Regions from separate parts of the Bacillus sp. GM2 genome, predicted to be linked through region 1. Evidence: riboswitches for the same ligand, from Rfam matches in the RefSeq annotation. Region 1 holds a riboswitch; each other region holds the start of a gene.

Region 1 (3,280 bases):
GTCCATCCACTCGATACAGCCGTCCAGCACGTGTTCGACGAACACCATCGTCTGTCCGCTTTTTCGGGAAACGTTACGAAGCAAGGCAAAGATGTCTTTCCGGCTGGCAGGGTCCAGCTGCGCCGTCGGCTCGTCAAAAAACAGCACTTCAGGCTCCAGAGCGAGCAGGCACGCTAATGCCAGTCTCTGCTTCATCCCGCCTGACAAGGTTTCGATCGGCGTTTTCTTATCTATCTTTAAGCCGACTTGCTCCATCAGCTCCGAGATGATGCCGTCCATATCTTTTCGGGAGACGGACCGGTTTTCTAGGCTAAAAGCGATTTCTTCATCAACATGAAGCATGCAAAACTGCGAATCCGGATCCTGAAACATAACGCCGGCGCTCTTTCTGCGATTGACTTCGCCTGTGACTTCAGCTTCGATATGTTCAGGAATGATGCCGGAAAGCACGGACAACAGCGTCGATTTGCCGCTTCCGCTCGGACCGAGTATCAGCAATTTTTCGCCCTGCCCAATCGACAGCGAGACCCGGTCCAGGACTGTTTCAGGACGATGATAAAAACGGACGGAAAGGTTACTGCATCCGAGAAATGAACGCATCGGCATCATCCTTCTTCCGCTGTTCCTTCATGATCTCATACTGGTTCAGGACTCCCGTTTTCGCAAGCGCTTCGACAACGGCTTTTGCCAGCCAGCCGCCGAGTACAATGCCGCTGATGATTTGGATGATAAGCGTCAAGATCAGCGTTTGCGTCGTATAGTAGGCAAAACCGTTCGCCATCAGGCTGTATGTCATGCTTCCGACCGCGGCAAGCGCACCGGAAAGCATAAGGGTAAACAAGTTATAACGCTTATAGCGAAAGATCGCAAACGCGATTTCCGCACCGGCTCCCTGGAACACACCGATTAATAATGCTGACAGCCCAAAGTGGCTTCCAGTCAGCAGTTCGACCGCCGCAGCCGCCGTCTCGGCAATCAGCGCCGCACCCGGTTTACGGATGATATAAGCGACAATCGGGCTGGCGATCACCCAAATGCCGAACATAAAGTTCGCTCCGACGGGCCCGACAATAGCTGAAACAGGGATCCACAAGGTGGACCATCCTAAGTAAATGACGCCGCATGCAACAGACAAGATCACTGCCATCACGACTTCTTTCATGTTCCAATTCATCGTCTCACCGCCTCCATTTCCACAGGCCAATCTTCAACCGTATAAGCCATCTCCCAAAAGCCGTATTCAAGCTGACAGCTTTGCAAAAAGAGCTCCTTCATTTTTTCTTTTTCAGCCTTGCCCGCTGTTTCGGCCCATTCATCCAGGCGGGCGCAAAACTTTGTCGTGATCGAATCGGTTCTGTCTCCGTAAAAACAGATCCAGTCATAAAATGGATGCGACGGGTCAGGCTGAACGTCCATCATCAATTTTTTTCCGATCTCCCAATATGTCCACGGACAAGGCAGCAAGACGGCTAATATCTCTCCCAGCGTGCCTTCGTGCGCCGCCGTCAGCATATGGCGGATATAATGATGGGCAGAAGGTGCAAGCGGATAGCCCTGCAGAGATTCATACGCCACCCCCGCGGCCCGGCACAGGTTGTTGTGCGGGTGCACTTCGCTGTTTAATACAAACGAAATCTGCTCATGAAACATCTCCATGTCTTTCCGGTTTTGACACTTGGAAATCGCAATTCCGTAGATTTGAATAAAAGCGTTCAAATACTCGTAATCTTGCTTCACATAATGAATAAGCTGCTCCTTTTTCAGCCTCCCGGACGCCAGCTCCAATACAAACGGATGCTCAAAAATGGCTTCAAAAATAGGGTCTGCCTCGCGGCGCAGTTCTGCAGAAAAACTCATGTAGATAGCCTCCTCAGCAATCGGTTTTATAAGGAAGGCACAGGGGGAGCGAGCCGCTTTATACGCAAAAAAGCCGCCCCAAAATGGAGCGGCCTTTGTATGATGAAATCATAAAGACACCGGCTCCACTTCCCTACGCTAGTATGAACTAGATCAGGTTCAAAGGGTCCAAGATCGCTTCTTGTCTCAGCCGGCTTACGGCTCCCCTAGTGGACTTCCTATTACATTAACTTTTACTCTACACATCAATGATTATGATGTCAACCTGAGTTTTTCAGTTTTATTCTTGTATAAAACCGCCGGGTTTCATACAGAAGATGCAGCGGGTAAAATATTTATGGAAAAATGTTAATTTTCTGAAACCTTTTTGCAGGCTTGTTCGTCTAATATAGTGAAGACAAAACATTTGGAGGGGATATTTATGATGATGTTTATCTTGATTTTGACAATGGCTGTGTATTTGTTCTATTCTTTCAGCAAAGACAACCGGCCGGCCAAAAGAACCAACAAGAATCATCAGACACTGACTGTTATTAGGGAAAACCCTTTTACCGCCCCTTCCAATGATGTCAATTGCTAACTTGATAGACAACAAGCAAGCCGCCCGTGATTGGGCGGCTTTTTACGTTTTTATGATTGAAATTGTTCCGCTTCAGTCGATCCCTTCAGTGCAGTGGTTGATGAAGTCCCGCCTGTCACAACCTGGGCGACTTCATCAAAGTAGCTCGTTCCGACTTCGCGCTGATGCCTTGTCGCCGTATAGCCGTGGACTTCGCTGGCAAACTCGGCCTGCTGCAGATCAGAGTACGCCGCCATTCCGCGGTGCTTATATTGGCGGGCCAATTCAAACATGCCGTGGTTTAAGGCGTGGAAGCCTGCCAGTGTGACAAATTGAAATTTATAGCCCATTTCACTGAGCTGTTTCTGGAAGTTCAAGATCGTGTTATCATCCAGTTTGGCCTTCCAGTTGAACGAAGGGGAGCAGTTGTAGGCGAGCAGTTTGCCCGGGAATTTTTCATGGATCGCCTGTGCAAACCGGCGGGCTTCTTCAATATTCGGCTCAGACGTTTCACACCAGATCAAATCGGCATAAGGCGCATACGCCAAACCTCTGGCAATCGCCTGATCAAGGCCCGGCTTTGTTTTGAAGAACCCTTCCGCTGTTCGTTCTCCGGTCAAAAACGGCGCATCATATGAATCGACGTCGCTTGTGATCAGGTCGGCCGCATTCGCGTCCGTGCGGGCAATAAGAATGGTCGGGACTCCCATCACATCTGCGGCGAGACGCGCGGCAATCAAATTACGCACCGCCGTTTGCGTTGGAAGCAGCACTTTTCCGCCCAAATGTCCGCACTTTTTCTCAGACGACAGCTGATCTTCAAAGTGAACTCCCGCGGCGCCGGCTTCAATCATGCTTTTCATC
Region 2 (3,280 bases), on a different contig from region 1:
TACACAATAGCTTTTTTAAAAAAATAATAATCAAATGATTTTGACTCCGATGATTCCTGATTATCTCGACCAGCCGGCAATTGACGCCATTTATTTCTCCTTACCGCTTTCTTCTATATAAAGGTATACAGCGGTCTTTAAAAATCGATTTGCTAAAGCTGCACATGGGCCGAAGCTTCGAGGATGACATTAAACTCTCCGCTATCAGCTTTCACTTGAATAAAAAGCTCCTCATTCCGGAGCTTTTTAACAGGATATATTTTCATTCACGCTGGTTGGCGGATAAAGCTTATACAGCCTACCTTTTCAGCTTGGCGGTCGAATGTCTGACAACCAGTTCAGGTTTGTAGACGGTGGAATGCTCAAGCTGATCCGTGTTGCGTCCCTCAACTTTGGCAATCATCCATCTTGCCGCCTCAATCCCCATCTGCATTTTCGGATGGGTGACTGACGTCAGCTTCACTTCAGATGCCTCGCTCAAGTGTGAGTCGTCATATCCCACAATCGATATGTCTTCCGGCACCTTCAAACCGAATTCCCTCACGACATCCAACACCATAAGCGCGATCTCGTCGTTATAGCAGAATATAGCAGTCGGACGGTCTGATGAAGAAAGCCGCTTCCTGGTTTCAGCTATCGTTTTTTGTTTTTTGTTCTCTGTTGTGTACGTCACGACCATTTCAGGGTAAAACGACAAGCCGTTTTCTCTGAAAGCACGGATAAATCCTTTCATCCGGTTGGCGCCCTGCATATCGTCCTGTTTAAAGAAACCGAACACTTTTTCATGGCCGAGCTTAATCAAATGCTCCGTGGCGATAAAACCGCCGTGTTCATCATCCAAAATGAAATGGGGCGGATTTAACTCCTGATAAAATTGGTTGATCATCAAATACGGAATATGATGTTGTTCAAGCGTCAAATAGTAACTTAAATTCGGGTTAAAGCTTCCTGTTTTCGTCGGCTCCACGATCAACCCGGCAATTTTTTTGTCAAGCATATTCACAAGGCATTGTTTTTCTTTTTCATTGTCATTATTGGTGCTCGCGACGACAAGGGTGTATCCTTCACTGGACAGGGACGATTCGATTCCTCTTATAATAGAAGGAAAAATGTAATCCGAAAGGTAAGTCGTCATGACCCCGATCATCTTATTTCTTTCCCTTCCTTTTTCAGAAAGCTGAAGACGGTGGGAGCAATACGTCCCTGAGCCCTGCTCTCTGTATAAAAGCCCTTCATGAACAAGGTCGCCAATCGCTTGCCGGATCGTATGCCTGCTTACACCAAATATTTTCATCAATTCGTTTTCCGAATGAATTTTTTCGCCCGGCTTCACTTTGCCTTCATATATCCACGATTTAATTTTATTTTTCACCATGCTGTATTTTGTAAGTTCACCCATCAGATCAACCCTTTACTGATCTTGTACGTACGAATAAGTTCTATTATAAAGGAAAAGATGTTTGCCTTGCTACATATTGGAGGGTTTCAGCAAAAGTTTTTCGAAAAATTAGCTTGTCGTCCGTTTCTTTTTTTAGTATAGTAGAATATAACTAAATAACTTGATGACCACAAGGGGAGCCTCCGGGCTGAGAGTGAACGACCGTTCTGACCCTTCGAACCTGTTAGTTAATGCTGGCGTAGGAATGTGGCAAAGTCATTTCTAATTGCATCCAAAGCAGTGCGTGGAAAACTGTCCTACTCCTTCCCCGCATTGCTTTTTTTATTGGGAAAGAAGTCCAGTATCCCTTTGTTCATCAAAAGTGAGGGTTATGATGAATCAATCTAAACAACTTGTACAGCTGATTGAAATTGCGATTATGACAGGAATAGCACTTATACTTGATATGGTGTCCGGAATGTTTTTAAAAATGCCTCAAGGCGGTTCAATCGCCGTCATGATGATTCCGATCTTCCTGATCTCCTTTAGATGGGGGCTCAAGGCAGGGCTGGCGACCGGGTTTTTAGCCGGATTGCTTCAATTTGTCACTGGAGGATTTTACGTTGTTCATCCTCTGCAGCTTCTTCTTGATTACTTTATCGCGCCTACGGCCGCGGGAATCGGCGGCTTTTTTGCCGGATCGATCCGAAATGCTTCATTTGAGAAACAAAAAGGAAAGATCATTTCCTATGTTATGCTGGCCGTCCTTCTTGGAAGCGGACTGAAATTTCTCGCACATGTCATCAGCGGCGCTGTCTTTTTTGGAAACTATGCGCCTAAAGGCACTCCGGTATGGATTTATTCATTGGTATATAATGGAACGTATATGCTTCCGTCTTTCATTGTCTGCACAATCGTCCTTTGTATACTGCTGCTAACCGCACCAAGACTTCTAGAAAACAGAACAAACATGAGATAACATAAAAAAACAGCGGATTCGCCTGAGATTCCGCTGTTTTTTATGTTTTAATCAAATCTGCGACCAATATATACCGCTCCGGTGCTGAACCGATAAAGTCAAAAGGATAGCAGGTGGAAACCGTCAATGTCGCTCTCGGCTTTGGAACTATCACCGTCCGGTCATCCGCATCCACGATTCGGACCTTTTTCACTTTGTATGTAAAAGTTCCGTAGGAAGCTTCAACAATTAACTGATCGCCTTTCCCCACTCGGCCGAGTTTTCGGAAAACCGTATCCCGGTGGCCTGATAAAACCGAGTTGTCATCTTCTCCAGGCAGAACGGATCCTGCGAAATGGCCCACGCCTTTTTGCAGCTCGTCTTCATCTGTTCCGTGATATATCGGAAGCCTTGCATTGATTTTCGGAATAACAAGATCACCGATTTTCTCCCCGGTTTCAAATGTTTGATCAATTGCCGTCTTTTCTTTTTTCGTCGTCTGAATCGGAGGTTTTTCAGGCTTTTCCTCTTCTTTCATCTGCTGAAATGAAAATAGAGCGTAGCCGTGCATCAGCTTGAACACATTCGTTGTTGTAAAATAAGCGCCGCACGCAACCATCGCAATGGCTGCAAGCCAGATGATCTTTTTTCGATGTGCCTTAATTTCCTTTCACTCCTTATAAAAACTTCCCATTCTATACAGACTTAGAATGGGAAGTAAAATGTTAAGCCGCTTTTCGAAGCCTTCTGACCATAAACAATCCGCCAAACATCAGAACGGCGCCAAAGATCGACCATTCTGCGTAATGCCCGGCCGTTTTCGGAAGCTTTGCACCTTTAACCGTCTTTTTCACATGAGATTTCTTTGCGTCGTGTTTAACAGCCGTTTGGGTTTGCTTCACTTTCGACCCTGTGTCATGAATTAAATCAGATCCGATCATTTC
Region 3 (3,280 bases), on a different contig from region 1:
TATCATGGGTCTTATTATCGGAAAAAGCGGGTTCGATCTGGTCGCCCAGCATGATACATGGCTCGAAACTTTATCGATGCTCGGATTTATCTTTTTAATGTTTTTAAGCGGGCTTGAAATCGATTTTTCCGCATTTGAAAAAGGAAAGAAAAAGCAGCTGCTTCCGAGCGGAAAGGCAGCGCCGAATACATTTAAAACGGCTTCGGTCATCTTTATTGCCGTCTTTATTTTATCGCTCGGCCTTTCTTACAGCTTTGTCATGGCAGGATTTATTGACAACGCCTTTTTAATGACGCTGATCATTTCGACAATTTCGCTCGGGGTTGTCGTTCCGACGCTGAAGGAAGAGCGTCTCATGAAGACGAATATCGGCCAGATTATTTTGCTTGTCGCCGTTATTGCCGATCTTGTCACGATGATTCTGCTTGCAGTGTTCGCCTCAATCTACGGCGACGAAAACAGCAATATGTGGCTGCTGATGATCTTATTTGCCGCCGGCGTCGTTTTATACCTGTTCGGAAGGGTATTTAAAAAGCGGCCTTTTGTCGAAGTGCTGTCAAAAGGCACGATCCAGATCGGTACAAGGGCGATATTTACGCTGATCATCGTACTTGTGGCGCTGTCCGAGTCGCTCGGTGCAGAAAACATACTCGGCGCGTTTTTAGCCGGGGTGCTTGTATCGCTGCTTTCACCGAACAAGGAGCTCGTTCAGCAGCTCGATTCATTCGGCTACGGATTCCTCATCCCGATCTTCTTTGTGATGACAGGCGTCAAATTGGACATTTGGTCGCTGTTTGGCAATCCGAAAATTTTAGTGATGATCCCGCTTCTGTTTGTGGCTCTATTAATCAGCAAAGTCATTCCGGTGCTGTTTTTGAAAAAGTGGTATGACATGAAAACCGTGCTGGCTTCCGGTTTTCTCCTGACTTCCACGCTTTCTTTGGTGATCGCGGCGACAACGATCGGCGAGCGCATCGGCGTCATTGACGCGCAGATGTCCGGCGCGCTGATTCTGGTGGCTGTCATTACATGCATCATCACACCGACCGGCTTTAAAAAATTAATGCCGAAAACGGAAAACGAAAAAGAGAAAAAGATGATCACCTTTATCGGCGCAAATCAAATGACGCTGCCGGTCACGCTCGAACTTTCTCCGGAAGATTATCACGTCAGAATCCTGCATGTCCGGCAGGAAAAAAAGGAAGAAAAGCTGGCGGACCCGGTGTTTGATGTTGAAGTTTTGCCTGATTATGAATACGAGACGCTTCAATCATTCGGTGTTTTCCAAACGGATATACTCGTCGTCGCCACAGGCAGTGAAGAGCGCAATACAGGGATCGCGCTTTTTGCGAAGGAGCAGAAAGTCGCGAGAATTATCGCCAGCGCAGATTCTCCAGACGCCGAATCCAGACTGAAAGATAACGGAATTGATACATTCTCCATTCTGCTTTCAACAAAAACGCTGCTGCGCGCGCTTATCGAGGCGCCTGGCGTTATGAAACTCCTGACGAACCAGGATGCGTCGCTGTATCAGATCAATATGAGCAATGAGCGATTTGACGGTGTCCTGTTAAGGGAGTTTCCGTTTACGGGAGATGTCATCTTCGTCCGGATTTTCCGCGGGGTTGACAGCATCGTGCCCCACGGGGATACAAGGCTGCAATTGGGTGACAGGCTGATCGCCACCGGTTCGCGCGAATATATTGCGGAATTGAGAAAAACGCTTGGAGACTGATGCTTGACCATTTTGCAATTCGTGATAAGATAAAAGTATAAACTGAATGAACAAGAAATGTTTTCCACTAGGGGAGTCCTTGATAAGGGCTGAGATAAAAGTGTGACTTTTAGACCCTCATAACCTGAACAGGTTCAAACCTGCGTAGGGAAGTGGCACGGTATTTGAGTATGTATATATGCAAATTCCAAACCACTTTCCTTGCGGGAAAGTGGTTTTTTTATGTTCAGAATCGAAGGAGGAGCCTCGAAATGAAGTTTTCAGAAGAATGCCGAAACAGCGCTGCAAAATGGTGGGAAGGCAGTTTTGTCCATCCGTTTATTCAAGGGATTGGAGACGGCACACTTCCGGTTGATCGATTTAAATACTATGTCATGCAGGATTCCTACTATTTGACCCACTTTGCCAAAGTCCAATCCTTTGGTGCGGCATATGCTCACGATTTATATACGACAAGCCGGATGGCTGAACACGCGAAAGGCACATATGAAGCCGAGATGTCGCTCCATAGGAAATTCACCGATCTATTGGGAATCACAAAGGAAGAACTGGAGTCGTTTCAACCGTCGCCGACAGCGTATGCGTACACATCGCATATGTACCGTTCTGTCGTCAGCGGCAGCTTTGCGGAAATACTGGCCGCTTTGCTTCCTTGCTATTGGCTTTATTATGACGTCGGTGAAACGTTAAAAACGTGCAGGCCTGACAGCGCGATTTATCAAGAATGGATCGCGACATACGGAGGCGACTGGTTTAGAGAACATGTGATGGAACAGATCAACCGCTTCGATGAGCTGGCTGAAAACGCCGATGAGAAAACGCGCGCGAAGATGAAGGAGAACTTCGTCATCTCCAGCTTCTACGAATACAGCTTCTGGGATATGGCCTACCAAAAAGAAAGCTGGGCAAAAAGCGGGGTGGATCAGCTTGCATCTGCACGCGATCACCGATGACAAGCACTCTGTGGAAGAGCTAGCTGCAAAAATCATCTCGATTCAAAATGCCGTTGACTTTATCCACATTAGGGAAAGGTCAAAAAAAGTAAGCGAAATATCAAGTTTAATCGACCGCCTGGCCGAAGAAGGGGTTGATAAGCGGAAACTTATCATCAACGACAGAGTGGATATCGCTTTGTTTCATCACATTCACCGGGTGCAGCTGCCTTCACACGGCTTTTCCGTCAAAAGTGTGAGGAGCCGTTTTCCGCATTTGAAAATCGGAAAGTCCGTACATTCGCCAGAAGAAGCGGTTCAGGCTGAAACTGAAGGTGCAGATTACGTGCTGTTCGGCCACATTTTTGAAACGGACTGTAAAAAGGGCCGCAAAGGAAGAGGGGCTCTCAGCCTGGCTGAAGTGAAGAGGGCTGTAAGCATTCCGGTCATTGCGATCGGAGGTATTACCGAACAACGACTGGCGGAAGTCAAAATGGCAGACGGCATCGCCGTGATGTCGGGGATCTTTTCCCATGACAGACCGGATGAGGCGGCCGCGCGGCTTGCCTGTCTCGCGAAGGGAGATTCATATGAGAAAGCGCTATGATACGAT

What was found. Region 1 has a riboswitch for thiamine pyrophosphate ahead of tenA (thiaminase II). Riboswitches for the same ligand answer to the same signal wherever they lie in the genome.
Region 2: another riboswitch for thiamine pyrophosphate. It lies ahead of thiT (energy-coupled thiamine transporter ThiT); the one in region 1 lies ahead of tenA (thiaminase II).
Region 3: another riboswitch for thiamine pyrophosphate. It lies ahead of tenA (thiaminase II); the one in region 1 lies ahead of tenA (thiaminase II).

The regions. Positions count from the first base shown of each region.
Region 1 covers NZ_JBRKSZ010000008.1:1,138,694-1,141,973, reverse strand. The annotation lists gene ACVC9U_RS20455 (ABC transporter ATP-binding protein) at 1-600, opposite strand, end outside; gene ACVC9U_RS20450 (ECF transporter S component) at 575-1,174, opposite strand; gene tenA (thiaminase II) at 1,171-1,857, opposite strand; TPP riboswitch at 1,971-2,075, opposite strand; gene ACVC9U_RS20440 (hypothetical protein) at 2,279-2,437, shown strand; gene aceA (isocitrate lyase) at 2,488-3,280, opposite strand, start outside.
Region 2 covers NZ_JBRKSZ010000007.1:417,870-421,149, reverse strand. The annotation lists gene ACVC9U_RS03070 (GntR family transcriptional regulator) at 299-1,399, opposite strand; TPP riboswitch at 1,562-1,661, shown strand; gene thiT (energy-coupled thiamine transporter ThiT) at 1,773-2,357, shown strand; gene ACVC9U_RS03060 (class D sortase) at 2,398-2,955, opposite strand; gene ACVC9U_RS03055 (processed acidic surface protein) at 3,062-3,280, opposite strand, start outside.
Region 3 covers NZ_JBRKSZ010000007.1:2,287,254-2,290,533, reverse strand. The annotation lists gene ACVC9U_RS12705 (monovalent cation:proton antiporter family protein) at 1-1,735, shown strand, start outside; TPP riboswitch at 1,795-1,903, shown strand; gene tenA (thiaminase II) at 1,987-2,688, shown strand; gene tenI (thiazole tautomerase TenI) at 2,663-3,274, shown strand; gene thiO (glycine oxidase ThiO) at 3,258-3,280, shown strand, end outside.